DNA from 4 places in the Mesorhizobium sp. B2-1-3A genome. Region 4 is predicted to be linked to each of the others. Evidence: predicted binding sites of a transcription regulator. Region 4 holds the regulator's gene; each other region holds the start of a gene.

Region 1 (7,369 bases), on a different contig from region 4:
CGACTGGATCAGGCTGAACGGAATATAGTCGGATGACAGGATGTCGAGCAGGCCGTCGCTGGCCAGCGTGCGCGCCGAGACATTGCCCGAATGCGAAGCGCCGCGCATGACGTTGGGCGCGCCCATCAGCACGCCCAGGCCCGCGGCCTTCGAAGCGCGCGCCGCTTCCTCGGTGGTCGGGAACTCGGCGACCCGCACGCCTTGCTCGATCGCCTCGTCGACATGGCTCGACGTGGCGTCGTCATGGCTGGCGAGCACGATGCCGCGCTCCTGGCAGGCAGCGGCGATCACCGCGCGGTTCGGCGCAGAATAGCGCGCCGATTCCGCCATCCGCTTCTCGCAGAACAATTTGAAGTCGCGGTCGGTCAGCTTCAGCTTGCGCTGGTAGTAATAGGCATAGGTTTCGAGATTGACGAACTGACGCTGGCCGGGCGCATGGTCCATCAGCGAGGCCAACTTGACCCGGTCGTCCTGATCGAAATTGGCGAAGGCCTGCAGGCAATCCGGCGCCGAAACCTCGCAACGCAGATGCAGGAAATGATCGGCGCGCAGACGATCCTGCGCTACGCTGTCCTCGATTGCATCGGCCAGCTTGCGGATATCGGCCAAGGTGAGATCGGCGTCCTCATCCATGCCGACACGCAAGGCGTCGAGCACGGTGGTGATGCCGGCCGTCGCCACCTGGGCGTCATGGGCAAGCACCGCGGCGATCGGGTTCCAGCGTACCTTCGGCCGTGGTGCGTAATGGCCCTCGAGATGGTCGGTGTGCAGTTCGACCAGCCCCGGAATGACATAGTCGCCGCTCATGTCCTCGCCGGTGCGGGCAGCACCGGCATCGATGCCGGCGATGAAGCCGTCGCGCAGCACCAGCGACCCTTCGACGATCTCGTCGGCAAGCACGATGCGGGCGTTGGAAAGAACGGTCTCGGCGGTCATTTCGGGCAGTCCTTGATCATATGGGGCAGGGCTTGTTCAGGCGATTTTTCTGGCCGGTCGGCGTCCCAGCGCGTGCTGGGAAAGCACCATGAACGGCGCCCCGGGTTCGGTCTCGACAAACAGCGTCAGCGCGTCCACCAGCACAGGTTGTTGCAGCACTTCGGCGAACAGGCTGTCGATTGCTAGGCGAAGACGAGGGCTTTCCTGTGGCCCGACCCGACCCGACAGCGTCATGTGGAAGCGAAAGGTCTCGAAGACATAGGGGTAACCCCACTGGCAGAGATTGCGGAACTCGGCCGGCTTCAGCGAATCGGGGCTGCGCCGCTCGATCTCGGCCTCCGTCAGTGGCGCGCGAAAGCGGTCGAAGTCGCGCACGACCTCGTCGGCGAAACGGTTGAGCGAAGGCAACGGGCCCTCGGGCACCAGCGCGAAGAAGCTGTCGATCTGACTGACGACGAGCCGCGGTATCGTAACCACCGGCGTCGCTTCGGCGAAATGGTCGAGCCCCGCGCGCAGCGAGGTCTCGCTCTCGTTGGCCGCAAGCCGGAAGGGGGCTTTCAGTGTCGCGTGGAAGCCATAGCGGCGAGCCGAAGCGGTGTGGAAGGCAACTTCCGCCGCCGCCAGGTCGGCCACGGCCTCGACCGGCCTTGTCGCCGCGCCGAACGGGTCGCGGCCCAGCCAATTCGCGGCGATCCGCGCCAGCGGTTCGTCCTGCCGGGGGGTGAAATAGATGGCATAACGCATGGGAAGTCCTCGTCAGATCCGTTGCCATAGGTGATTTCCATGACGGATTGACGAAGCTTTGAAGGGTTTTCGAAGGCAAATCGAGCCAGGCGGTCCTTAGCCGACGATTTTTTCAAGCTGGACCAATAACTTCAGCCGGCACCGCCGGAATGATCAGGCCTTCATCAACCATTCGTGCTCGGGGGCATTGTGGAATTTCCATGTCCGCTTCGGCCCGGCCATGACGTTGAGATAGTAGAGATCATAGCCATGGCAGGCGGCGCAGGGGTGATAACCCTTGGGCACCAGCACGACATCGCCATCCTCGATCGCCATGGCTTCGTCCAGCGCGCGATGGCCGTTCTTGTCGGCGTCGGTGTAGACGCGCTGGAAGGCAAAGCCCTGCGGCGGGTTGAGACGGTGATAGTAGGTTTCCTCGAGATAGGATTCATCAGGCAGATTGTCCTGGTCATGCTTGTGCGGCGGGTAGCTCGACGTGTGGCCGCCGGGCGTGATGACCTCGACCACCAGCAGCGAGTCCGCCGGCTTGCCTTCCGGCAGGATGTTGGTGACGTAACGGGTGTTGGTGCCCTTGCCGCGCACCTCCTGGCCGAGATCGTCGGGTCCGATCACCCGAACCGGCAGGCCGCCGCCAAGACCGGGCGCCGAGCACACCGCCAGTTCCAGTTCGGTATCGGCCGTTACCGACCAGTCCGATCCCTCGGGGATATAGACCGACCAAGGCTTGCCTTCGAAGGGCGACATGCGTTCCCCGAGCAGGCCAAGATCCTTGCCGCCGGCTTTCGCGGTGCCCTTGCCAGTGACGAACACCAGGCAGACCTCGCGATCGTCCGTCTTTCCCGAGGCGCTTTCGCCAGGCCGCAGCCGATGCAGGTCGAAACCGACATAGGTCCAGCCGGCGCTTTTCGGCGTGACGTGGGCGACGCGGCCATGGCTCTTGTCGGCCTTCACGAGCAGCTTCGACATTTTTGTCTCTCCTATTCCACTGGCTTGAGGGGCTCCGTGAAGCCAAGCCGTCTGTTTGAAAGCGCCATCGCAAATCTTTGGTCGGCGCGCTTCCATCTTCGTCATCCTAGGGTCTGCGCTGCGTCGCTGCGCTCCTTGCTCCGTCCTAGGATGACGAAGGTGGAAGCGCCGCAAGCTAATCGCCAACGCACGCGATCAGTTACTCCTTCGGTTCGGCCTCGGCCGTCGCCTTGCTCTCATCAACCGGCTTGTACAGATAAAAAAACTGCCAGACGCCATAGCCGGCGAAGCCGAGCGCAATGACGCCCCAGAACGGCGTGCCGGTGGCGAACTCGATGATCGACCAGATGACGCAGACCGCGACGACGGCGACACGCCGCCACAAGGGCCGGAAGAACGGGTGCTCGGAATCTTTCATCGGGCCAATCTACAGCAACCTGCCTCGCCGTGAACCCACCGTGTCAGGCATTCGGAAAACCCTGGGTTTCGACCGTGTAACCGGCTGATGTCATCACCCGCATCAGCTCCTTGTGGCCGACCTGCGCCATCTTGAGCGGCGGGTTCTTCTTCGGGTCCTGCTCGGCCTCGACCACGAACCAGCCTTCATAGCCATGGTCGGCGAAGCGCTGCACGATGGCGCCGAAATCGAGCGAGCCATCGCCCGGCACGGTGAAGGCGCCGAGCGCCACCGCGTCCAGGAAGGACTGTTTCGTGCGGTCGAGCTTGTCGATCACGTCCATGCGCACATCCTTCACATGGACATGGCTGATGCGCTTGTGGTGGTTGTCGATGGCGCGCAGCACGTCGCCGCCGGCAAAGGCCAGGTGCCCGGCATCGAGCAGCAGCGGAATCCCCGCCCCGGAATGGCGCATGAAGGCATCGAGTTCCGGCTCGGTCTCGACCACCGCCGCCATGTGGTGGTGGTAGGAAAGCGGCATGCCTTGCTCGGCGCACCATTCACCGAATTCGGTCAGGCGCCTTCCATAGGCCTTCATTTCGTCACTGGTGAGCTTCGGCTTGGTGGCGAGCGGCTTCGAGCGGTCGCCCTGGATCGAGCGGCCGACCTCGCCATAGACGATGCAGGGCGCATTGACCGCCTTGAACAGGTCGATCATCGGCTGGATGCGGTCCTTGTTCTTGCCCATCTCCTCATCGACCAGCGTTCCGGAAAACCAGCCGCCGCACAGCGTCACGTCGGCCGCTTTCAGGATCGGCAGCATGACGGCGGGGTCGTTGGGAAAACGCCGGCCCATTTCCATGCCGGTGAAGCCGGCCGAACGCGACTGGCGCAGGCACTCCTCCAGCGACACGTCATCGCTCAGTTCCGCAAGATCGTCGTTCCACCACGCGATGGGGGACATGCCCAGTTTGGCTTTCAAGTCGTCACTCCAGATTAGAACAGTTCATTCTTTGGCCGCTGGCGCCGCCCCTCATCCGCCTGCCGGCACCTTTTCCCGTATAGGGACGGGGAGAAGGGAGCTCGCATCAATCGCCGACGCTCTGCATCTGGCGCTTCTCGTCATAGGCCTTGCGCGCCGCGTTGACCTGTGGTCGCGCCGAGACTTCCGGCACCGCCACGTCCCACCAGTGGCCGCCGGCATCGGTGGAAACCAGCGGATCGGTGTCGATGACCACAACGGTGGTGCGGTCGTTCTTCCTGGCCTTCTGCAGCGCGTTTTCGAGCCCGGCGATCGAGGGTACTTTCTCTGATATCGCGCCCAGGCTCGCCGCATGGGCGGCGAAGTCCACATCGGGCAGGATCTCGTGGCGCGCGTCCTTCAGGAGATTGTTGAAGTTGGCGCCGCCGGTCGCCATCTGCAGCCGGTTGATGCAGCCATAGCCACGGTTGTCGAGCAGCACGATGGTGAGCTTCAAACCAAGCATCACCGAGGTTGCGATCTCGGAATTCATCATCAGGTAGGAGCCGTCGCCGATCATGACGACGACCTCCTGGTCGGGCTTGGCCATCTTGGCGCCGAGCCCGCCGGCGATCTCGTAACCCATGGTGGAGAATCCGTATTCGCCATGGTACGAGCCGGGCGCGCCCGCCTGCCAGAGCTTATGCAGTTCGCCCGGCAGGCCGCCCGATGCATTCAGCAGCATCACGCCCGAGCCCATGGCCCGCTGCACGGCACCGATCACCTGCGCGTCGGACGGGAAAGCGGCGTTGGTCGACGCCGTCACCTTGGCCGCGTCGGCCTGCCAGGCCTTCTTGCCGGTGGCTGCATTGTCAGTCCAGGCGGCAGGCACTTTCCAGCCCTTCAGAGCGGCACCGAGTTCAGCGAGCCCTTCGGCCGCATCGGCGACCAGCGGCAGCGCCCGGTGCTTGCCGGCATCGAAAGGTTGGACGTTGAGCCCGATGATGGTCTTGCCGGAATTCTTGAACAGCGCCCATGAGCCGGTGGTGAAATCCTGCAGCCGCGTGCCGATGGCGAGCACCACGTCGGCCTCTTCCGCCAGCCGGTTGGCCGCCGAAGTGCCGGTGACGCCGACTGCCCCCATGTTGAGCGGATGATCGTCCGGCAGCGAGGATTTGCCGCCTTGCGTCTCGCAGACCGGAATGCCGGCGGCTTCGACGAATTTGGCCAGTTCGCTTGAGGCTTGAGAATAGAGCACGCCGCCGCCGGCAATGATCAGCGGCTTCTTAGCACCCTTCAGCGCCGCGACAGCCGCGGCAAGCTCATGGCGGTCCGGGCGCGGCCGGCGCTGGTGCCAGACCCGTTCGGCAAAGAAGCTCTCGGGATAGTCATAGGCCTCGGCCTGAACATCTTGGCAAAGCGACAGCGTCACCGGCCCGCAATCGGCCGGATCGGTCAGCACCTGCATAGCGCGGCTGAGTGCCGGGATGATCTGCTCAGGCCGGGTGATGCGGTCGAAATAGCGCGAGACCGGGCGGAAACAGTCATTGACCGTCGCCGTGCCGTCGGAAAAATCCTCGGCCTGCTGCAGCACCGGGTCGGGGATGCGGTTGGCAAAGACGTCGCCGGGCAAAAACAGGACAGGCAACCGGTTTACATGGGCAAGTGCCGCGGCCGTCACCATGTTGAGCGCGCCAGGGCCGATCGAAGAGGTCGCGGCCATGAAGCGGCGGCGGAAATTGGCCTTGGCGTAGGCGATCGCCGCATGGGCCATCGCCTGCTCATTGTGGGCGCGGAAGGTCGGCAATTCGTCGCGTACCTGGTAGAGCGCCTCGCCGATGCCGGCGACATTGCCATGGCCGAAGATCGCCCAGACACCACCGAAGATCGGCACTTTTTTGCCGTCGATCTCGGTCATCTGGCGTGACAGGAAGCGGGTCAGCGCCTGCGCCATCGTCAGGCGGATTGTCTTGCTCATTGTGTTTCCTCCGCAGTCCTTGTGCCGCGCCTTCTTATGCCGCCTTGCGTCCACGCGCGGCAAGCCACGCTTCGGTCAGTTGCTCGAAGCGCGATGCCATGTCGGCGACAGCCTCGTCATCCGACATCCTGCCGGCCAGCCACTCCTCGGCCGCGTGGACGAAGATGGTGCGGCCGACGGCAAAGCCCTTGACGATGGGTGCCTTGGCGGTGGCGGCGAAAGCCGCCTCCAGCTCGTCCTGCGGCGCTTCCAGGCCAAGCAGGACGATGCCGCGGCACCACGGATCATGCTTCAGGATCACCGCTTCGATCCTGGCCCAGGCGCCGCTCGAAGCCTGCGGCTCCAGCTTCCACCAGTCGGGGTTGATACCAAGCGCATAGAGTTCCTCCAGCGCGCGCGGAATGGTGGTGTCGTCGAGCTTGCCGTGCTTGCCGGCGATGATCTCGATCAGCAGTTCCCGGCCGACTTTGCGCGCCGCCTCGAACAGCGCACGCAGCTTCTGCTGCTGCTCTTCCTTGAGCGCCGCCGGATCGTCGGGGTGGTAGAAGCACAGGCACTTGATGCAGTGATCGACGGGCCATTCGGTAAGCTGCGACCCGATGTCCTGCGAGAATTCGAAGCGCAGTGGCCGCGAGCCCGGCAGTTCCACCGGCCGCCCGAGCCAGGCGAAGGGATGCCTGGCGAATTCGAACATCGCCTCGCGGCCATGCTTTTCGTCGATCAACATGCCGTAGCCGTCGCGGCCGGCGGCGACCTTGGCCGCCGCCTTGACCGCCAGAACCTTGAAATCGCGGATGCGCGCAGGATCGGCGCCGGCCTTGGCCGCCACGTGCTCGAGCTGCACACGATGGTCGCAGGCGAGCGCCATCAGCGAGGGAATGTCGCGCCGGCGGGTGGTCGCCCAATGGATGTGGTTGATCGCCTCGTCCTTTCGCAAGGCCCGGTGCTTGCTGCCGTTCTTGAGGAAGAACTGCAGCTCCTCGAAGGTCGGATATTCCGGCGCGCACAGCAGCCGCGACACGGCAAAGGCGCCGCAGGCATTGGCCCAGGTCGCCGCCGTCGCATGGTCTTCCCCACCCAGCCAGCCGCGCAGGAAGCCTGACATGAAGGCGTCGCCGGCGCCCAACACATTGTAGATCTCGATCGGGAAACCCTTGCCGACGATGCCGTCTTCCAGATCGTCGCTGATCGGTCCGTCATAGACGATGCAGCCCATGGCGCCGCGCTTCAGTACGATAGTGGCCGAGGACAGCGCGCGGATCGTCTTCAGCGCGCTCAGGCAGTCGTCTGCGCCCGAGGCGATCATGATCTCTTCCTCGGTGCCGACGATGAGATCGCAATCGGGTAGCACCGTCTTCAGCTGGGCCGAGACGCGGTCCGACTTCAC
Region 2 (7,369 bases), 380 kb from region 4:
CGCCCTTCATCATCACGCTGGCGACGCTGACCTCACTGCGCGGCATCGGCCTTTTGATGACCAACGGCAATTCGATCTCCATCAACAACGATGCCTTCCAGGAATTCTCGCGCAACTCCTTCCTCGGCGTCCCCAATTTGTTCTGGATGGTGATCCTGGTCGGCATTCCGGCCTACATCTTCCTGCATCACAGCCGCTGGGGCCGCTATCTCTTCTCGGTCGGCTCCAACGCCGAGGCCTCGCGCCTGTCCGGCGTTAACGTCCAGCGCACCATCTACATGGCCTATACGCTGTCGGGCCTCTGCGCGGCCTTTGTCGGCGTGCTCTTGGCCTCGCGCATCGGCATCGGCAACCCGACCCAGGCCGAAGGCTGGGAGTTGCAGGCGATCGCGTCCTCGGTGATCGGCGGCACCTCGCTGTTCGGCGCGGTCGGCTCGGTGCACGGCCCGCTGCTCGGCGCCTTCATTCTCGCCACCATCAACAACGGCGCCAACCTGCTCAACGTCAACGCCTTCTGGCAGCGCATCATCACCGGCGCGCTGATCATCGTCATCGTGTATTTCGACGGTCTGCGCCGCCGCGGCGGTAAATAGCAACAAACCGAAAGCGATCGCCGGCCTGTCTGAAGCATTCCAGGAAAGTGTGAAACGGTTTTCCGCGCGGAATTGCGTCAATCGTTTCAGGCCGGCGATTTCATTGGAGACTGGATTGAAAACATGAAAGCCGTCGTCTGCCGCTCGCCCGGCGAACTCGTCCTGGAAGACCGTCCCCAGCCTGGCGCGCCGCCTGCCGGCTGGGCGCTGGTCGGGGTCAGCCATGTCGGCATCTGCGGCACCGACTACCACATCTTCGAGGGCAAGCACCCCTTCCTCGCCTACCCCCGCATCATGGGCCATGAGGTGTCGGGAACCATCGTCGAGACCGGCGAGGGCGTCGACCTTGCCATTGGCGAACCGGTCGTCATCAACCCCTATCTCTCCTGCGGCAAGTGCATCGCCTGCCGGCACGGCAAGCCGAATTGCTGTGTCAGGATCGAGGTGCTCGGCGTCCACCGCGACGGCGCCATGTGCGAACGCATTCTTGTCCCGGCGCAGAATCTCTATCCGGCCGATGGCCTGTCGCTGGCCGACGCCGCCGCCGTCGAATTCCTGGCCATCGGCGCGCATGCCGTGCGGCGCGCCCGCGCCGATCCCGGTGCCCGCACGCTGGTTATTGGCGCCGGCCCGATCGGGCTCGGCACCGCCATCTTCGCCCGCATCGCCGAGCTTGATGTGACCCTGCTCGACATGAGCAGCGAAAGGCTCGCCTTCGCCGCAACCGAACTCGGCTTCAAGACCCTCGATGGCTCGCGCGGCGCGGTGCCCGATCTGGTCAGGGAAGCGACATCAGGCGAAGGCTTCGACATGGTCTTCGACGCCACCGGCAACACCCAATCAGTGCAGTCGGCCTTCGCCCATGTCGCCCACGGCGGCACGCTGGTGCTGGTCAGCGTCGTCAAGGACGACATCGTCTTTTCCGACCCTGAATTTCACAAGCGTGAAATGACGCTGATCGGCAGCCGCAACGCTTTGCGCGCCGACTTCGATCATGTCGCTGCCTCGATCCGCAACGGTGCCGTGCCATTGGCCAAGCTCGTCACACACCGCACCACACTAGACGGCACGCCGCGCGACCTCGCCCGCTGGGCGCATGAGAAATCCGGCCTGATCAAGGCTGTGATCGAGGTGGTGTCGTAATACGGCAAGCGGTGAACCCGGCCCGAATTGAGGACGCGCAGTGCAGTCGACCCCCACTCCGTCTCGGCTTCGCCGAGCCACCTCTCCCCCGATCGACGGGGTAGAGGAAGGGCACTAACCTATTGCAGCCACCGCTACTCCAGCGATGCGCCCTTCCTTTCCCTCCGGAGGGGGGAAAGGTGGCGCTGCGAAGCAGCGACGGATTGGCGGAAGCCGATCCTCGAACGAGCAGCCGCCGACAGTTAGGCACGACCGGGCTGGTCACGGTCTCGTAAAAGGCCGGCATTCCCTACAGCGCCGACAGCTTCAACTCCACCCTCTCGGCCGGAAACCGCGATTCGGAGAACTGGATCGGCTGGCCGTCCGGCGTGACGTTGACGGCCACCGTGACCAGCACGATGGCGCCGGGCTGCAGGTCCAGGTCGGCAAGATCGGCGGCATCGGCATGGCGCGCTGACAGCACGGTCGATTGCCGGAGATAATCGTCTATCCCGAAACGAGCCAGAGAGGCCGTGACAGACCCGGTCTCGGCCATCGCCTTGTCGATCCCGGTGAAGCGTCTGGCATCGAACCAGCCGGCAGCACGCGACACAGGCCGTCCGTCGGCTTCACCGCGTGTCTCGAGCCTGATCACCTCGGCACCCCTGGCCAACCCAAGGCCCTCGGCGACACGCTGACTTGCGGGCTCGATCGATGAAGCGAGCAACACGATATGCCGTTCCGATGTCTGCCCTTGCAGGCCTGTTGAAAAGCGTGTGCGCGCGCCGATCGGATAGGACAGCCGTTTGCGCGACAAGACGAAGGTGCCGCGCCCCTGCTCGGCCCGCAGCACCCCTTCCTGCACGAGCGCCGATATGGCGCTGCGCACCGTGTGACGGTTGACGCCATAGCGCTCGGCGAGCGCCACCTCCGGCGGCAGCGCGGCATTCTCGGCGAAATCCCCGATGGCGATCGCCTGCAGGATCCTGTCGGCGATCTGGCGCCACAGCGAGACGCCGCTGCGCCGTTCGATACTGTCGGCTTCCTGTCGTCCGGTCATGAATTTGCCCCCGCCTTCCATCGGCTGTCATCCACGCGTCATGGACTCGCGTTAGGTAATATGTATAATTTGTATAGTTGTCTATATCAATAGACAAATTTGGCAAAGAGGAATTCTGCTGATGCGAGGACAGGAAGCCCGCGACCAGGCCGAACGCAAGGCCGCCATGGCGACTTTGGCGCAGTCGAGCGGCGACGACATCGTCCGGCTCTGGAACGAGGCTGGCCTGCCTTCGCAAGCCGAACTGCTGCGTGGTCCCGAGACCGGGCTCGTGACGCTGCGCGGTCGTATCGGCGGCGGCGGCGCGCCATTCAATGTCGGCGAGGCGACCGTCACCCGCGCCACCGTCCGTTTGCCGTCCGGTCAGGTCGGCCATTGCTACGCGCTTGGTCGCGACAAGCAGAAGGCAAAGCTGGCGGCAATAGCCGACGCGCTGTGGCAGGACCCTGCCAGCCGCGCCGAAGTCGAGACCAGGCTGATCGCGCCTCTGAGGTCGGCGCTTGCCGCCGCCAACGAAAAACGCCGCGCCGAGACGGCGGCAACGAAGGTGGATTTCTTCACCATGGTTCGCGGAGAAGACTGATGGATATCGCAGCACAATCGATCGAGGGCGGCTTCGCCGATCCGGTCTTCAACGCCCAGACCGTGTTCCGCGCAATCATGGACGCGATGGCACGGCCAGGCAGCGTACAGCCCTTGCCTGTCCTGGCCCGTCCGCCGGCGCCGCTCTCGGCAACGTCAGGCGCGGTGGCACTGGCGCTGTGCGACAACGACACGCCGCTATGGCTCGACCCGGCCCTGCACACCTCCTCCGCGATCGGCTCCTGGCTTGGTTTCCATACCGGCGCGCCGATGGCCAACACGCCGGCCGACGCGCATTTCGCGTTTATCGCAACACCGGCCGAGATGATGGCGCTCGACGGTTTTGCGCAAGGCACGCAGGATTACCCCGACAGATCGACCACGCTGATCCTCCAGGTCAGCGACCTCGTATCAGGTGCGCCGCTCTTGCTTGAAGGCCCCGGCATCGAAACCAGCGCCGTGATCGCGCCGGCGCAGATGCCGCGTCATTTCATCGAGCAGTGGAAGCAGAACAACAAGCGCTTTCCGCGCGGTGTCGACGTCATCCTCGCCACATCGCAAGGCATAGCCTGCCTTCCGCGCACGACACGTATCAAGACGATGGAGGCGTAAGATGTATGTCGCGGTAAAAGGCGGCGAGGCCGCAATCGCCAATGCCCACAGCCTTCTCGCCGACCGCCGGCGCGGCGACCGTTCGGTGCCCGCGCTGCGCCTCGACCAGATCGTCGAGCAGCTGTCGCTCGGCGTCGATCGGGTGATGAGCGAAGGCTCGCTCTATGACCGTGAACTGGCGGCACTCGCCATCGTCCAGGCGCGCGGCGACATGATCGAGGCGATCTTCCTGGTGCGCGCCTATCGCACCACGCTACCCCGCTTCGGCTATTCCAGACCGATCGACACCGGCGCCATGCGGGTCGAACGGCGTGTGTCGGCAACCTACAAGGACTTGCCCGGCGGCCAGTTGCTTGGCCCGACCTTCGACTACACCCACCGGCTGCTCGATCCCGAGCTTGCCGCCGGCGCCGATGTCGCCGAACCGTTGCAGCGCGAGACTGAAGTGCAGGCCATGCCGCGCGTCTCGGCGATCCTCGCCCGCGAGGGCCTGATCGAACCGGATGGCGAGATGCCGCAGGATCATGTCCCTGGCGACATCACCCGCGAGCCTCTGGAATTCCCGATGGCGCGCGACATCCGCCTGCAGGCCCTGTCGCGCGGTGACGAAGGTTTCTTGCTGGCGCTCGGCTATTCCACCCAGCGCGGCTACGCCCGCAACCATCCCTTCGTCGGCGAAATCCGCATCGGCGAGGTCGAGCTGGAACTCGACATTCCCGAACTGCCCTTCGCCGCCCCGCTCGGTACGGTGCGGGTCACCGAATGCCAGATGGTCAATCAGTTCAAGGGATCGGCCAAGGCACCGCCGCAATTCACCCGCGGCTACGGCCTCGTCTTCGGCCAGAGCGAGCGCAAGGCGATGGCCATGGCGCTGTGTGACCGAGCACTGCGTGCCTCCGAGCTCGGCGAGGACATTGTCGCCGCCGCCCAGGACGAGGAGTTCGTCATCTCGCACTCCGACAATGTCCAGGCGACCGGTTTCGTCGAGCATCTGAAGCTGCCGCACTATGTCGACTTCCAGGCCGAACTCGACCTCGTGCGCCGCATGCGCGCCGAGTACGAGGCCCGGGAGCACCCCACAAAGGTGGAAGAAAAGCGGGAGGCCGCGGAATGATCGAAGGCCTGTCCCACATGACCTTCATCGTCCGCGATCTCGACCGGATGAGCGCCATCCTCGAGGGCATCTTCGACGCGCGCGAGGTCTATGCCAGCGACGCCGAACAGTTCTCGCTGTCGCGCGAAAAATTCTTCCTGATCGGCGACATCTGGATCGCCATCATGCAAGGCGAGGCACTGCCGGAGCGCAGCTACAACCACATCGCCTTCAAGATCGACGACGCCGATTTCGACCGCTACGCCGAGCGCATCGCCAGGCTGGGCCTCGACATGCGCCCGCCGCGTCCGCGCGTCGAGGGTGAAGGCCGCTCGATCTATTTCTACGACGACGACAATCACATGTTCGAACTGCACACCGGCACGCTTGCGGACCGCCTGGAGCGCTATGCCAAGGGATTGGAGGCAGCATCATGACCGACATCGCCACCTACAACTTCGCCTATCTCGACGAGCAGACCAAGCGGATGATCCGCCGGGCGATCCTCAAGGGCATCGCCATCCCCGGCTATCAGGTGCCGTTCGCTTCGCGCGAAATGCCGATGCCCTATGGCTGGGGTACCGGCGGCGTCCAGGTCACCGCCTCGATCATCGGCCCAGATGATGTGCTGAAGGTCATCGACCAGGGTGCCGACGACACCACCAACGCGGTCTCGATCCGCGCCTTCTTCAAGAAGGTCGCCAATGTCGCGGTGACCGCCGATACCGCCAGCGCCACCATCATCCAGACCCGCCACCGCATCCCCGAGCATCCGCTGACCGCGGGCCAGGTGCTGGTCTACCAGGTGCCGATCCCCGAGCCGCTGCGCTTCCTCGAACCGCGCGAAACGGAAACGCGGAAAATGCATGCGCTGGAGGAGTACGGCCTCATGCATGTGAAGCTTTACGAGGACATCGCCAAGCACGGCCGCATCGCCACCACCTATGCCTATCCGGTGAAGGTCGAAGGCCGCTATGTGATGGACCCCTCGCCGACGCCGAAATTCGACAATCCCAAGATGCACCGCTCGCCTGCCCTGCAGCTGTTCGGCGCCGGCCGCGAAAAGCGCATCTACGCGGTGCCGCCCTTCACCGAGGTCGTCAGCCTCGACTTCGAGGATCACCCCTTCGAGGTGCAGACCTTCGACCAGCCCTGCGCACTGTGCGCCGCCGAGAATGTCTATCTCGACGAAGTCATCCTCGATGACCATGGCGGCCACATGTTCGTCTGCTCCGACACCGACCACTGCGAGAAGCGGCGAGCCGACGGCCATCGCGGCCACCTTGCCCCCGATGCCCATCATGCCTCGGAAAAAATGGAGCCGGCACAATGACCGACGAACCGTTGCTGCGCGTCTCCGCGCTCTCCAAATTCTACGGTTCGCGCGTCGGCTGCGACAACGTCTCCTTCGACCTGTGGCCCGGTGAAGTCCTGGCTGTCGTCGGCGAATCCGGCTCCGGCAAGACGACGCTGCTCAACTGTCTGTCGACGCGGCTGCTGCCGTCCTCCGGCACCGCCAGCTACCGCATGCGTGACGGCCAGTTCCGTGAGCTCTACCGCATGAGCGAGGCCGAACGCCGCTTCCTGATGCGCACCGACTGGGGCTTCGTCCACCAGAACCCGGCCGATGGCCTGCGTATGACGGTATCGGCCGGCGCCAATGTCGGCGAACGGCTGATGGCGGTCGGCGACCGCCACTACGGCAAGATCCGCGCCACGGCCGTCGATTGGCTGTCGCGCGTCGAGATCGAGCAGGACCGCATCGACGACGAGCCCCGCGCCTTTTCCGGCGGCATGCGCCAGCGCCTGCAGATCGCCCGCAACCTCGTCACCGGGCCACGGCTGGTGTTCATGGATGAGCCGACCGGCGGCCTCGACGTCTCGGTGCAGGCGCGCCTGCTTGATCTGCTGCGCGGACTGGTCAACGATCTTGGCCTGGCGGCCATCGTCGTCACCCACGACCTTGCCGTCGCACGTCTTCTGTCGCAGCGCATGATGGTGATGAAGGACGGCCGCGTCGTCGAAAGCGGACTCACCGACCGCGTCCTCGACGATCCCCGCGCCCCTTACACGCAGCTTCTCGTTTCCTCGATTTTGCAGGTGTAGCCGCATGATCCCGAAAAGTGGAAGCCGGTTTTCGGACCGGATCATGCGGCAAGACAAAGGACACTGATCATGCCAACCCCGCTCGTTGTTTCCGACGTCGCCAAGAGCTTTACCATGCACCTGCGCGACGGCATCAAGCTGCCCGTCGTCGCTGGCGTCTCGTTCTCGATCAAGGCTGGCGAATGCACGGTGCTCGGCGGC
Region 3 (7,369 bases), on a different contig from region 4:
CATGATGTCGCGCATGGATGCCCTGGGCTTGATCTCGTATTCGCCGGCCTTGAGCGCGGAATCATTGCCGAAGGCACGCACGCCAAGGCGGAAGACGCGGGCGTCGCTGATCAGCCCGCGACGCTCAAGCTGGTCGGCGATATCCTGGACGCCAGTGTTCGCCTTGACCAGGAAGGTGTCGCCATTGGCCGAAGGGCCGGGTTCTGTGAATTCCTGCTTGCCGAAATAGACCGCCACGCCAGCCGCCAGAACCAACAGCATCACCGAGGAGATGACGAAGTTCATGAACACCACGACCTGGCTGCGCGAAGCGCGCGAGCGTTTCGGCGGCGGCGTTCCGGCTTCCGGCCGCAAGGCCTCGCTGGCTGTCTTCGGCACGATCGGCCCGGTGTTCGCCGGCCGTTGCCCGAATTCTCCGTTGCCCACCGGATTTGTGTTCATTTTGCCCTACCGTTTGATCGCCCAACGAATCCCCTGCGGCAGAGTAGGGGCGAATATGGCAAAATTGACGGCACGCCGAAGCATCGTCCGGCGGCCGGACGATCAGCCATTGTATCGCTGGAACACAAGCGAAGCGTTTGTGCCGCCGAAGCCGAAGGAATTGGACAGCGCCACGTCGATCTGGCGGGAGCGAGGCTTGTTCGGCACCAGGTCGATCGCGGTTTCACGCTCCGGGTTGTCGAGGTTGATGGTCGCCGGCGCGATATTGTCCCGGATAGCGAGGATCGAAAAGATCGCCTCGGCGGCACCCGCCGCGCCCAGCAGATGGCCGATCGACGACTTGGTCGACGACATCGAAATCTTCGACGCGGCATTGCCGACAAGCCGCTCGACGGCGCCGAGCTCGATCGTGTCGGCCATGGTCGAGGTGCCATGCGCGTTGATGTAGTCGACGTCGGAAGGCGTAAGCTTGGCCCGGTTCAACGCCGCCGTCATGCAACGGAAAGCGCCGTCGCCGTCTTCAGCCGGTGCGGTGATATGATAGGCGTCGCCCGTGAGACCGTAACCAGTCACCTCAGCGTAGATTTTCGCCCCGCGCGCCTTGGCATGCTCGAGTTCTTCCAGCACCACGACACCGGCGCCCTCGCCCATGACGAAGCCGTCCCGGTCACGGTCATAGGGACGCGAGGCCGTCTGCGGCGTGTCATTGCGCTCGGTCGACAGCGCCCGACAGGCGGCGAAGCCCGCGATCGACAGCCGCGTCACCGGCGCTTCGGCGCCACCGGCGACCATCACGTCGGCATCACCCCACATGATCAGCCGGGCAGCATCGCCAATGGCGTGCGCGCCGGTCGAACAGGCAGTGACGACGGCATGGTTCGGGCCTTTCAGCCCGTGCCGGATCGAAACCTGGCCAGAGACAAGATTGATGATCTGGCCAGGAATGAAGAAGGGGCTGATGCGGCGCGGACCGCGCTCCTTGAGGATTATCGCGTTCTCGGCGATGCCCTCGATGCCGCCAATGCCGGACCCGATGAGCACGCCGGTGGCGCACTGCTCCTCATGCGTCTTGGGCTCCCAGCCGGAATCCTTCAGCGCCTCGTCGGCGGCGGCAATCCCGTACAGGATGAAGTCGCCGATCTTGCGCAATTCCTTAGGCTCGAGCACGGCCTCTGGATTGAAGGTAGCATTGCTGCCGTCACCACGCGGAATGACGTGGGCGACCTTGCAGGCAAGATCCTCCACCTCGAACTCGGTGATGCGCTTGGCGGCGCTGCGGCCGGTCAGAAGTTCCTTCCAGCTGTGCTCAAAGCCCATGCCGAACGGCGACAACAACCCAAGGCCCGTGACGACGACACGCCTCATCGCAGGTCCTCCCCGGTGATGACTGCGGAAAGCGTCAGGCCGAAGCCTTGTCGATGTACTTCACGGCATCGCCGACGGTCAGGATGGTCTCGGCCGCGTCGTCGGGAATCTCGACGCCAAACTCTTCTTCGAACGCCATGACGAGTTCGACCGTATCGAGGCTGTCAGCGCCCAGATCATCGATGAAGCTCGCCTGCTCCGTCACTTTGTCGGCATCGACGCCAAGGTGCTCGATGACGATCTTCTTGACGCGCTCTGCGGTGTCACTCATTTGGGCATCCTCGTCTTTTGTTTGTCTGTCTTCGTTAGCGGGCAGAATGCCGCTAATCAAGCTGAAAGATGGTCCTGCCGGAAACGCAACGGCTACGGACCGGTTTTTGCCCGAACCGCCGGGTTGCGGGCCGCATTACACGAAAAATGGCCGAGGTCCAAGGTGAAATGGTCTCTTTTCACAACCCCGCCATGTCTGGTCAAATCATGGCCATGCCACCGTTGACATGGATGGTCTGCCCGGTGACGTAGGCGGCTTCGTTGGAGGCGAGGTAGGCGACGGCGGACGCCACTTCAACACTCGATCCCATGCGGCGCGTCGGGATCGCCGCCATGATCGCCTCTTTCTGCTTGTCGTTGAGCTTGTCGGTCATCGCCGATTCGATGAAGCCCGGGGCAACGCAGTTGACGGTGATGTTGCGGGTGGCGATCTCCTGCGCCAGCGACTTGGAGAAGCCGATCATGCCGGCCTTGGAGGCGCAGTAGTTGGTTTGGCCGGGATTGCCCGTGACACCAACCACCGAGGTGATGTTGATGATGCGGCCATGGCGGCGGCGCATCATCGGATGGGTGAGTTCGCGCGTCAGCCGGAAAACGGCGGTCAGATTGACTTCGATCACGCTATCCCAATCGGCGTCCGACATGCGCACGAACAGCCCGTCCTTGGTAATGCCGGCATTGTTGACCAGGATGTCGACGCCTTCGAGATCGGCCTCCGCCTTCTGGCCAAGCGCCTTGACCTCGTCGCGATTCGCCAGATTGGCCGGAAACAGCTTTACCCGGTCGCCGAGTTCGGCGGCCAGTGTCTCGAGTTTCTCGATGCGGGTGCCATGCAGGCCGACAATGGCGCCTTGCGCATGCAGCACGCGGGCGATCGCCTCGCCGATGCCTCCCGATGCGCCGGTGACGAGCGCCTTGCGGCCGGTCAGTTCGAACATTTTTGTCTCCTGATCTGAGAAAACACCCTTCACACGGAAGGGGTCAAATCGCCAGTGTATTATGCAAATGCGGCCAGTGCCGCCTCAACATCGGCCGACGTGCCGACAGCCGATGTAGCGATATCGCGGTTGATGCGCCGTGCCAGGCCCGACAGCACCTTGCCGGCGCCGATCTCGTAAAGCGTCGCGACGCCGTTGGCACCGAACCATTCCACCGTTTCGCGCCAGCGCACGCGGCCGGTTATCTGCTCGACCAGGCGCCGGGCGATCTCATCCGGATCGCTGGTCGGGGTCACGGTGACGTTGGACACCACGGGGACCGCCGGCGCGTTCTTCGCCACCCCGGCGAGCGCGTCGCGCATGACGTTCGCCGCCGGCGCCATCAACGCGGAATGAAAGGGCGCCGAGACCTGCAGCATCAGCGCCCGCTTGGCGCCCTTTTCGGTGCACAGTTTCGCCGCCAGCTCGACCGCGGCCTTGGCGCCGGAGATGACCAGTTGGCCGCCACCATTGTCGTTGGCGATCTGACAGACCTTGCCGGCCCCTTGCACGGCCTCGGCGCAAGCGGCTTCGACATCCGCCTGCTCCAGTCCGATGATCGCCGCCATGGCGCCCTCGCCGGCCGGCACCGCCGCCTGCATGGCGTTGCCGCGAATGCGCAGCAGGCGGGCGGCATCGGCGACGGAAACAAAGCCGGCGGCGGCAAGGGCCGAATATTCGCCCAGCGAATGGCCGGCGACATAGGCGACCTTGTCCTTCAGCGAGAAACCGCGCGCTTCCAGCGCCCTCACGGCAGCCAGCGAAACCGCCATCAGTGCCGGCTGTGCATTGGCGGTCAGCGTCAACGTCTCTTCCGGACCTTCCCAGATCAGCTTCGACAGGTTTTCGCCAAGCGCGTCGTCGACTTCCTGGAATATCCTGCGCGCCTCCGGAAAGGCATCGGCAAGATCCTTGCCCATTCCGACAGCCTGGCTGCCTTGTCCCGGAAAGGTGAATGCGACGGCCATGCTAGGGCTCCCGAAGACTGGTTGTGCTTGCCTGATAATACGAATTTTTCCTGCCTGTGGCGCAAGGCAGCCCGCCAAGTCAAGCCCGGCTGGACCCGTGCCCAAATCCGAACCATGCGCCGAGTGCCTGTTCCGAAAGGGCTTTTTGGCGATCACACCTGATGAAAACCGCTCACGAATCGTTTGCTGGCTCTTCTTATTTCCGCCACAGGCGCTAGCTTTGCGTGACAATTATATGACAATCGCGTGACTTGGGTTGTCGCTGGGTGGGAAGTTAAAGTGGCAAAGAGTTCGAAACGCGCCGGTAAAGCCGCGCCTCAGTTCCTGGAAGACGATCCGTCCACCGGCTATCTGCCGGGCCGGACATGGCCGGTCGTCCGTTACGGATTGATCAGCCTGGCGATCTCAACCATCCTGGTGTTCGCCATCGAATTGATCGTGCGCGGTGACTTTGCCGGCACCGTCTCCTTCTTCCTGCAGCCGCTCAAGCCGGGATGGACGACCATCGTCGTGTTCGCGCTGATCCTGATCGGCCTCGACGCCGTGTTCGGCCGCAGCCACCAGAGCCTGATGATCGTCGCGCCATTGACGCTCTCGCTGGCCTTTGTCGGCCACCAGAAATCGCACTATCTCGGCGATCCGCTCTACCCGACGGATTTCCTCTACGCCCGCCAGATCTTCGCCCTGTTGCCGCTCCTGGTGCGTGAACGGCCGATGACCGCGCTCGCCATAGTCGTCGGCATCGTCGCCGGCCTGTCGCTGCTCGTCTATGGCTGGCGGCTGTGGCGCCGCAAGGTTCCCGCGCTCAGCCACAAGGGTCGCCTTGCCCGGCTGACGCTGGCGGTGCCGCTGCTCGCCTTCTTCGTCTCGATCATGGACTACGCCACTTTCTCATGGACCAGGGATCGGCTGCAGATCATCCCGATCATGTGGGACCAGAAGGAAAACTACGCCTCCAACGGCTTTGCGTTGGCCTTCGCGCTCAACGTGCCGATGGCCCATGTCTCGGCACCCCCGGGCTATACGGAAAAGGCGATCGCGGCGATCGACCGGCCGCAGATAACGGCCTCGGTGCCCGATGAAAAGCCAGACATCATTATCGTCATGAGCGAATCCTTCTGGGATCCGACCAAGCTGCCCGGCGTCACCATCACACCGGATCCCATTCCCACCGTGCGGGCATTGCGTTCCGGTTCGATGTTCTCGCCTGAATTCGGCGGCATGACCGCAAACATCGAATTCGAGGCGCTGACCGGCTTTTCCAACGCTTTCCTGCCGGCCGGCAGCATCCCTTACCAACAATATGTGCGCACGCCGACACCATCGATGGCGACCTTCCTGAAGAGCGAGGGCTACAGGGCGCGCGCTATCCATCCGGGCACCAACTGGTTCTGGAACCGTGGCGCGGTGTACGCCGATTTCGGTTTCAACGATTTCAAGTCGGAAGAGACGCTGCCCCCCATGGAAAAGCGCGGACCGCTGGCTTCGGATGCGGCGATGACGGATGAGATCATCCGGGAAGCCGACGCCAGTGACGATCCGGTGTTCTTCTTCGCGGTCAGCCTGCAGAACCATGGCCCCTATGAACCGAACCGCTACTACAACCCGACCCACGCCGTGCAGGCGCCGATCAGCCAGTGGGCGCGCGATTCGCTGCTGAGCTACGCGGAGGGTTCAGCCGACGCGGACCACGGCCTTGAACGGCTGATCGAATGGGCCAAGAAGCGCGACCGGCCGACGATTGTCGCCTTCTTCGGCGACCATCTGCCGCCGCTGGGGCCGGTCTATGTCGAGACCGGCTTCCTGAAGGACAACGTCGCGCCACGCAAGGAGCCTACACCGCAAGCCGCCCTTGAGCATCACGAGACACCGCTGATCATCTGGTCGAACCGTTCCGGCCCGGTCGCGGACCTCGGCACGGTCAGCCCAGCATTCCTGCCCTATCATATCCTCACCGCGGCCGGCATCAGCCATCCCTATTACACGGGCTTCCTGGGCGAGATGCGCGAGCGCTACCGCGTCGTCGACCGTAACCTGCTGCTGACCCCGGCCGGCGAGGCCACGCCCGATTGGTCACGTCAAAAGGAGATCGACCCGGCAATCCGCGATTTCCGGCTCATCCAGTACGACATGATGTTCGGCAAGCGCCATGCCGCACCCGACTTCTTCCCCGAGACGGTCGACAAGGTCGTCGCCCATACGAGTTGAAGGTTCCGATCCTTCAGATGCGGCAGCCCTCTCGATATCGAGCACTCAGTTCGTGAGTTGCAGCTTCGAGAACTTGTTGGCGATTTGCTGAAAGACGTTCGGCAGTTTGGCCGGGTCGTTGACGGCATAGTAGTCGCTCGGGTTGGAAGCACAGGCGCTGTAGAGCGTGCGGTTGGCGGCGGTGTCGGACTGCAGCACCATCGTGTAGATCTGCACACCCTCGTTCTTCAATTGCGTGCACACGCTCTTGGTCCAACCGTCGACATTGCGGGCCGCCGTCGTCTGATTGTCCGACCCGAAGCGGCCACCCGCCAGGTATCCATAGGACGTGTAGTCGGACTTGGTCGGCTGATTGCTGGCGCCATAGACGACGTTCTCGCCATCGGTAAGCAGCATGACAATCTTGCTCACGCCCGGCGTCTTGAACGGCACCCCATCGGTATAGGGCGCGCCTGGCGAAAGCACCCGCATGCCCCACGACAGGCCCTCCGAGACATTGGTGCCGGAACCGTTCCACTCCGTCATCTGGCTCGCGGCCTTGCGCAATTTGTCGAAGTCGTCGGTCAAGGGAACGACGGGGGTCGGGCAGGAGCGATTCGGCCCAACGGTGATGGCGGTGCCGGTCTCGGTGACGAGCTTGTTCGTCGAGGCGACATATTTGGCGATCTTTTCCAGATCAGCGCCCAACAACGCGTCGATTACACCTCCGAGCAGGCCGCTGAGGTCGATACCCAGCACATTGATGCCGGACTGCTTGAGTTTGTTCTTGTCTATGGTGTCGTCGAGGTACGAATTGTTGTAGCCGGTCGCGGAGTTGCCATAGGAGCCGGACGGCTTGGTGGCAGATGATGGATCGTCGGGAGCGAAATAGGGCACGAACAGCGTGTCGGGCTTGTTCGGATCCGGTGGCGTATCGGAAATGTTGTAGGTGCCGGGGCGAGCCTCGACGCAGCCTTTCCACCCGGTGTCTTTCCATCCGCCCTTCAGCCCCAGTTGCTTGAACAGCGCCATGTGGGTCGGCCGCTTGCCGTCGATGGCGGGGAAATTGATGCCATTGGTCGAGGACTTCCCGTCCATGTCGATCCAGGACGGATCGAACCCATCGCCATTGACGTTGACCGCCGTGACAAAGGGAACCAG
Region 4 (7,369 bases):
ACGCGCTCCCGTCCGGATTTTCTTCCCCTGAGAAAGCCCCGTCGAATCCGGCGGCGGCTCCAGCTGGCGGATGGGCCAAGTCACTGATTCCGAGAGCAAACTCGGATCTGGCCGCGACCGCTCGATGCCACCGCCTTTGCCAGGGCCTGTGACGCGTTACCGGGCTGACACGAAACTGTCATGCGACTGTTATAATCGAAGGCTATTGGCCTCAGCGGGCGCCGGTTAGGAATGGCGCCGAGAGACCATCTTCCGAACAGGAGCAGGCCACATGAGACATTTCATCCGCTCGGCGGCCGTTGCGATTGCAATGGCTACGGCGTCTACCTTCACCCTTTCCGCAGCAATGGCAGCTGACCTTTCCGGCGCCGGCTCGACATTCATCTACCCGGTGTTCGCCAAGTGGGCCGACACCTACAAGAAGGACACCGGCATCGGCCTCAACTACCAGTCGATCGGTTCGGGCGGCGGCATCAAGCAGGTCATCGCCAAGACCGTGACCTTCGGCGCCACCGACAAGCCGATGTCCGACGCCGACCTGGAAAAGAACGGCCTCGTGCAGTTCCCGATGGTGATGGGCGGCATCGTTCCGATCGTCAACCTCACCGGCGTCAAGCCGGGCGAGCTCGTCCTCGACGGCAAGACGCTGGCCCAGATCTATCTCGGCGCCATCACCACCTGGGACGACGCCGCGATCAAGGCGCTGAACCCCACCCTCACCCTGCCGTCGACCGCGATCGCCGTCGTGCATCGTTCGGACGGTTCGGGCACCACCTTCAACTTCACCGACTATCTGGTGAAGCTCTCGCCCGACTGGAAGGACAAGGTTGGTTCAGACACCGCCGTCGAGTGGCCGACGGGCGTCGGCGCCAAGGGCAGCGAAGGCGTTGCCAACACCGTCAAGCAGACCGACGGCGGCATCGGCTACGTCGAATACGCCTATGCCAAGCAGAACAACCTTTCCTACTCCAAGCTGGTGAACGCTGCCGGCAAGGTCGTTGAGCCGTCGCTCGAATCCTTCGGCGCCGCCGCTTCGAATGCCGACTTCAAGGCTGCCAAGAACTTCAACGTCATCATCACCAACGAGCCCGGCGACACCACCTGGCCGATCGCCGCCTCCACCTGGGTCCTGATCCACAAGGCTCCGGACGATGCCGCGACCACCGGCGAAGCCCTGAAGTTCTTTGCCTGGGCCTACAAGGACGGCAAGGAAACCGCCAAGGCGCTCGACTATGTCTCGATCCCCGACAGCGTCGTCGACCTGATCAAGGCGTCGTGGAAGGCCGACATCCAGGCCGACGGCAAGCCCGTCTACGCCGGCGAGTAACATCTTCCTAAGGAGCGCCGCGACCGTGGCGCTCCTTTTCCCTCAACCTGAAAGAGCCGAGCTTGACATGAGCGCTGTCCAGGAAGCCTTGCCAGCCGTCAGAGGTTCCCGCGATGCCACCGTTCGACGGTTCGCGCTGACCGACTCAATCTTCCACGCGACAACCCGCGCCGCCGCGATATTGGTGCTGGTGCTGCTTGGCGGCGTCGCGATCTCGCTATTTGCCGGTTCCTGGCAAGCCCTGTCGACTTTCGGCTTTTCCTTCCTGACCAGCGAAAGCTGGAACCCGGTGACGGAGAAGTTCGGTGCGCTGGCCCCGATCTACGGCACCATCATCACCTCGGCAATCGCCATCCTGATCGCCGTGCCGCTCGGCATCGGCATCGCTATCTTCCTCACCGAGCTTTGCCCGCGCCCGCTTCGGCGCCCGATCGGCATGGCGGTGGAATTGCTGGCCGGCATCCCTTCGATCATCTATGGTATCTGGGGCCTGTTCGTGCTGGCACCGTTCCTGCAGACGACCGTTCAGCCTTTCATCATCAGCGTGTTCCACGGTATTCCGGGCCTCAACAGCCTGTTCGCCGGCCCCCCTTATGGCATCGGCCTGCTCACCTCGGCGATGATCCTGGCCATCATGATCCTGCCTTTCATCACCTCGATCACCAAGGACGTGTTCGACACGGTGCCATCGGTGCTGAAGGAATCGGCCTATGGGATCGGCTGCACGACCTGGGAGGTCACGCGCCGGGTCGTCATCCCCTACACGCGCATCGGCATCATGGGCGGCGTCATGCTGGCTCTCGGCCGCGCGCTTGGTGAAACAATGGCGGTGACCTTCGTCATCGGCAACGCGCACCGCATCTCGACGTCGCTGTTCGCGCCGGCAACGACCATCTCGGCGACCATCGCCAACGAATTCACCGAAGCCGTCGGCGATCTCTACACCTCCTCGCTGGTCGCGCTCGGCCTGATCCTGTTCGTTATCACCTTCCTGATCCTTGCCATCGCACGCTACATGCTGATGCGCATCGATGCCCGCACGGGAGCCTGACCGATGTCGACAGCCACATCGCTTCACCAAAGCCGCAAGCGCAAGAATGGCGTGATGATGACGCTGTGCGTCATCGCCGCCGGCATCGGGCTCGCCTGGCTGGCGCTGATCCTCGGCGCACTGCTCTACAAGGGCCTGTCGGGGGTCTCGCTGTCGGTCTTCACGGAAATGACTCCGCCGCCCGGTGACGCCGGCGGCCTGCTCAACGCCATCTACGGCAGCATCGTGATGACCATCATCGGCATCATCGTCGGTACGCCGATCGGCGTGCTGGCCGGCACCTACATGGCTGAGTACGGACGCTTCTCGAAGCTCACCACCGTGGTGCGCTTCATCAACGACATCCTTCTGTCGGCGCCATCGATCATCATCGGTCTGTTCGTCTATGAGTTGATGGTGCGGCCGATGGGGCATTTCTCGGCCATCGCCGGGGCCGTCGCGCTGGCCATCCTGGTCATCCCGGTCGTCGTGCGCACCACCGAGGACATGCTCAATCTGGTGCCGAACGCGTTGCGCGAAGCCGGCACCGCGATCGGCGCGCCGCGCTGGGTGGTCATCCGTTCGGTTGCCTATCGCGCGGCGCTTTCCGGCATCGTCACCGGCATATTGCTGGCCATCGCCCGCATCTCCGGCGAGACCGCCCCCCTTCTTTTCACGGCGCTGAACAACCAGTTCTGGTCCAGCAATCTCAACGCGCCGATGGCCAGCCTGCCTGTCACCATCTTCCAGTTCGCTCTCAGTCCCTACGAGGAATGGCAGCAGCTGGCCTGGACCGGCGCACTCATAATCACATTGACGGTTCTCGCGCTCAGCATCTTTGCGCGCAGCCTGACCGGACGCAGAGAGGACAAATGAGCCAGATGTTGTCTCCAGACATGACGATCGCCGCCGAGGCGGCGGCCAAGGCCAAGATCGAGGTCAAGAACCTCAACTTCTACTACGGCCAATCGAAGGCGCTGAAGGATATCACGCTGTCGCTGCCCGAGCGCAGCGTCACCGCCTTCATCGGCCCTTCCGGTTGCGGAAAGTCGACACTGCTGCGCGTCTTCAACCGCATCTACGAGCTCTACCCCAAGCAGACCGCCGAGGGCCAGGTGCTGCTCGACGGCCAGAACGTTCTCGACCGCTCGCAGGACCTCAACCTTTTGCGCACCAAGATCGGCATGGTGTTCCAGAAGCCGACGCCGTTCCCGATGTCGATCTACGAGAACATCGCCTTCGGCGTCAGGCTCTATGAGAAGATCAGCAAGGCCGAGATGGACGGTCGTGTCGAGCAGGCGCTGAAGCGCGCCGCTTTGTGGACCGAGGTCAAGGACAAGCTCAATGCCAGCGGCCTCAGCCTGTCGGGCGGCCAGCAGCAGCGGCTGTGCATCGCCCGCACGGTGGCGGTGAAGCCGGAGGTCATCCTGCTCGACGAGCCGGCCTCCGCGCTTGATCCGCTGTCGACCGCCAAGATCGAGGAACTGATCGACGAGCTGCAGGCCGACTACACGATCGTCATCGTCACCCACAACATGCAGCAGGCGGCGCGCGTCTCGAAGCAGACCGCCTTCATGTATCTGGGCGAACTGGTCGAATTCGACCGCACCGAGAAGATCTTCACGTCGCCTCGCGAGAAGCGCACGCAAGACTACATCACCGGCCGCTTCGGCTGATCGCACGCATACGAGGACCAGGATCATGGCCGAACATACAGTCGCAGCCTTCGACGAGGATCTCGGACAGATCAGCAGGCTGATCAGCGACATGGGCGATCTCGCCGGCTCGATGGTCGGCGGCGCCACCAAGGCGCTGCTGAATTCCGACAACGCGCTGGCACAGCGCGTGGTCTCCGACGACGCCATCATGGATGCACGCCAGCGCGAACTCGACGATCGCGCCATCACGCTGATCGCCAAGCGCCAGCCGATGGCCGACGATCTGCGCCATGTCGTCGGGTCGATCCGCATGGCCGGCGACCTCGAACGCATTGGCGACCTTGCCAAGAACATTGCCAAGCGCGTCGGCACCGTCGGTCTCAACGCAACGCCGCGCGACCTGTCGCATTCCATCGACGCCATGGCGCAGCTGGTGCTGATCCAGGTGCAGGGCGTGATCGAGGAGTATGCGGCGCGCGACGCCGCCGCGCTTGCGAAGCTGCGCGCCGACGACGAACGCATCGACGTCAAGTACACCTCGGTGTTCCGCGAATTGCTGACCTACATGATGGAGGATCCGCGCAACATCACCGCTTGCACGCATCTGTTGTTCTGCGCCAAGAATCTCGAACGCATCGGCGACCATGTGACCAACATCGCCGAGAACGCGTACTATGTCCTGACCGGCACGCAACTGCCCGCCAACCGCCCCAAACAGGACGAGACGGCGATGTCGGCGCCGGCGGCTTGAGCGTTGGAGCGGTTCAGCGTTTCGCGGAAACGCCGAACCGCTCTATCTCTTTGTTTCACGCAATTCAGGATGGAAAACCGCTACACATTTTTTCCTGGGATTGCTTTAGAGGTGACCAGTCAATGATCGCACCACGCATCATGGTGGTGGAGGACGAGGAGCCGCTCGGCGTGCTCCTCCGCTACAATCTGGAATCGGAAGGTTATCAGGTCGAGGTGGTAACCCGCGGCGATGAAGCCGAAATCCGGCTGCAGGAGAACGTGCCCGATCTCCTGGTGCTCGACTGGATGGTACCGGCGGTGTCCGGCATCGAACTCTGTCGCCGGCTAAGAATGCGGCCCGAGACCGAACGGCTGCCGATCATCATGCTTACCGCGCGGGGTGAAGAAAGCGACCGTGTGCGTGGGCTCTCCACAGGGGCCGACGATTATCTGGTCAAGCCGTTCTCGACGCCGGAATTCATGGCCCGCGTCAAGGCGCTGCTGCGCCGCGCCAAGCCGGAAGTGCTGTCCAGCGTGCTCAAGGTCGGCGACATCGTGCTCGACCGTGAATCGCACCGGGTCTACCGCAAGAAGAGCGAGATCCGGCTCGGGCCGACCGAATTCCGCCTGCTCGAATTCATGATGCGCCATCCCGGCCGCGTCTTCTCGCGCAGCCAACTGCTCGACAATGTCTGGGGTGAGACGATCTATATCGACGAGCGCACCGTGGACGTGCATGTCGGCCGCCTGCGCAAGGCGGTCAACAATGGCCGCATGCCCGACGTCATCCGCACCATCCGTGGGGCAGGCTACGCGATCAGGGAAGATTAGAGCCTTGAGGCGGAAGCGTTGATAGGTTGACTGTGTCCACTCCCGGGTCACACGCATTGACAATTGGCTGAGACGCTCATGGCTTCGTTATCCTTGGGCGAGCAAGGAGCGCAGCGACGCGGCGCGAACCCCTGGGGCTGCTCTGCAGCCCAAGGATCCATGCCGCGACCTCAAAGCGTTGCCACGGCGCAAATCCTGCTCCGTTGCACTGCGTGGCATAGGTCACGGAATGGATCCCAGGGTCTCCGCGACGGAGCTTCGCTCCTGCTCCGCCCACGGATGACGACGGCCAATCTCCAAGTAAGCGAGGGTCTACCGCATCAACGACGAATGCCAGCTCAGGCAACGCTCTTCCCGGCACTGCCTCTTGCCTGCACGCCCGGCGCGAAGATTTCCTGATCGACGAAGGTCAGTGCGCGCATGGCGCAGCCCTCGCGGATCAGGGGCAACTCGTTCGGTTCGGTGTCGAACGAAATCGATTTCGAGTGCTGGCCGCCGGCGGTCTGGGCGATCGCCTCGCGCAATGCCGGCTCGATCAGGTCGAAGGCGGCGGCGCTGACGCCGACCATGGCCACGGGGGCGGGATCGATCAGCGCAAACAGGCTGCCGAGGCCATAACCTAGTGCTTCTCCGGCCTTGCGATAGGCTTCGCGCTCGGGCCCGGCGCGTTCCCGCGCTGTCGTCGCCAATGCCCGCATCTGCGCGTCGCTGACGTCGGCGACCGGTTCGGTGTCCTCGCCAAGCTGCCTGGCATTGCGCCAGATGGCGTAGTTGCCGGCATAGGCCTCGACGCAGCCGCGCCGCCCGCAGCGGCAGAGCGCGCCGCCTGGCCGATGGATCATGTGGCCGAACTCGCCGCCCGACGAATGGGTGCCGGTGAACAGCTCGCCCTTCAGCACCAGGCCCATGCCGATGCCGTGCGACAAAAGGATAGCGATGAAGTCGTCGCGGTAGCGTTCGGGGTCGCGCCAGCGCAGCGCCACCGCCATCATGTTGCAGTCGTTCTCCATGGTGGCCGGGATGCCGAACTCGGCTTCCAGTATGTCGGCGAAGGCGATGTCGGTCTGCGGCGTGATCGGCGACCACAGCATGGCCCTGGCCTCGGTGTCGGTGATGCCCTGGATCGCCAGTGCGATGCGGGCGACGCTGCGCACGTCGATATCGGGATCCTCGAGGCGGCGCCGTACAATGGCGACGCATTCACCGATCAGCGCCTCGCGCGACATGGTCAGCGTGTCCAGCCGGCGCTGTTCCTCCGATATCACCTGGCCGGCATAGTCGATGACGGCGACGGACAGGAAATTCAGCGACAGCACCACAGTCATGATGGCCGCGGCCTCCGGGTTGAGGCCGAGGCCGACCTGTGGCCTGCCGCGTTTGAGCGCACCGGCCTCGCTCGGCTTGCCCTCGACTAGGATGCCTTCGCCGATCAGGTCCGAAGAGATCGCCGATATGGTCGAATGGCTGAGGCCGGTGGTCGCGGCGATCTCGGTGCGCGACGGTTGGCCGGCCCGGCGCACGGCCGCAATCACCATGGCGCGGTTGCGCCGGCGCAGATCGTCGTGGCGGATTCCGACCGACATACTTTCCCACATCCTCCCCGTCGCCGCGGTTCTGACTGCCCCTCGAACACTGCCGGCGACTGGGGCAAATACTGGCAGAAGCGGCTGGCGCTGTCATTTATTTATTGCGAGGCTCGAAAAAAAGTCCACGACACCTCAAGATCCATCAGAATCGATGTTGACAGCGTTCCGACGATGGATCAGTATTTTTTTTGAGGCTCGAAAAAAT

What was found. Region 4 encodes PhoB, which activates phosphate uptake and scavenging genes when phosphate is short. Its sites were predicted from a motif close to TGTCATNNANCTGTCAT; they were not measured.
Region 1: a site for PhoB is predicted at 1,720-1,736, ahead of FJ977_RS08640 (DUF1045 domain-containing protein). Genes of this name have one in related genera too.
Region 2: a site for PhoB is predicted at 2,801-2,817, ahead of phnF (phosphonate metabolism transcriptional regulator PhnF). Genes of this name have one in related genera too.
Region 3: a site for PhoB is predicted at 4,246-4,262, ahead of FJ977_RS03015 (LTA synthase family protein). Genes of this name have one in related genera too.

The regions. Positions count from the first base shown of each region.
Region 1 covers NZ_VFWK01000002.1:431,215-438,583, reverse strand. The annotation lists gene FJ977_RS08645 (alpha-D-ribose 1-methylphosphonate 5-triphosphate diphosphatase) at 1-936, opposite strand, end outside; gene FJ977_RS08640 (DUF1045 domain-containing protein) at 973-1,680, opposite strand; gene iolB (5-deoxy-glucuronate isomerase) at 1,834-2,646, opposite strand; gene FJ977_RS08630 (DUF3329 domain-containing protein) at 2,846-3,064, opposite strand; gene iolE (myo-inosose-2 dehydratase) at 3,108-4,025, opposite strand; gene iolD (3D-(3,5/4)-trihydroxycyclohexane-1,2-dione acylhydrolase (decyclizing)) at 4,132-5,982, opposite strand; gene iolC (5-dehydro-2-deoxygluconokinase) at 6,017-7,369, opposite strand, start outside.
Region 2 covers NZ_VFWK01000003.1:500,140-507,508, forward strand. The annotation lists gene FJ977_RS13705 (ABC transporter permease) at 1-593, shown strand, start outside; gene FJ977_RS13710 (zinc-binding alcohol dehydrogenase family protein) at 717-1,736, shown strand; gene phnF (phosphonate metabolism transcriptional regulator PhnF) at 2,026-2,775, opposite strand; gene phnG (phosphonate C-P lyase system protein PhnG) at 2,897-3,358, shown strand; gene phnH (phosphonate C-P lyase system protein PhnH) at 3,358-3,969, shown strand; gene FJ977_RS13730 (carbon-phosphorus lyase complex subunit PhnI) at 3,971-5,083, shown strand; gene fosX (FosX/FosE/FosI family fosfomycin resistance hydrolase) at 5,080-5,499, shown strand; gene FJ977_RS13740 (alpha-D-ribose 1-methylphosphonate 5-phosphate C-P-lyase PhnJ) at 5,496-6,395, shown strand; gene phnK (phosphonate C-P lyase system protein PhnK) at 6,392-7,168, shown strand; gene phnL (phosphonate C-P lyase system protein PhnL) at 7,238-7,369, shown strand, end outside.
Region 3 covers NZ_VFWK01000001.1:587,077-594,445, forward strand. The annotation lists gene mltG (endolytic transglycosylase MltG) at 1-441, opposite strand, end outside; gene fabF (beta-ketoacyl-ACP synthase II) at 544-1,806, opposite strand; gene FJ977_RS03000 (acyl carrier protein) at 1,841-2,077, opposite strand; gene fabG (3-oxoacyl-[acyl-carrier-protein] reductase) at 2,277-3,014, opposite strand; gene fabD (ACP S-malonyltransferase) at 3,074-4,021, opposite strand; gene FJ977_RS03015 (LTA synthase family protein) at 4,268-6,229, shown strand; gene FJ977_RS03020 (pilus assembly protein) at 6,275-7,369, opposite strand, start outside.
Region 4 covers NZ_VFWK01000003.1:882,454-889,822, reverse strand. The annotation lists gene pstS (phosphate ABC transporter substrate-binding protein PstS) at 272-1,327, shown strand; gene pstC (phosphate ABC transporter permease subunit PstC) at 1,395-2,378, shown strand; gene pstA (phosphate ABC transporter permease PstA) at 2,382-3,233, shown strand; gene pstB (phosphate ABC transporter ATP-binding protein PstB) at 3,230-4,033, shown strand; gene phoU (phosphate signaling complex protein PhoU) at 4,059-4,766, shown strand; gene phoB (phosphate regulon transcriptional regulator PhoB) at 4,889-5,578, shown strand; gene FJ977_RS15565 (ROK family transcriptional regulator) at 5,917-7,161, opposite strand.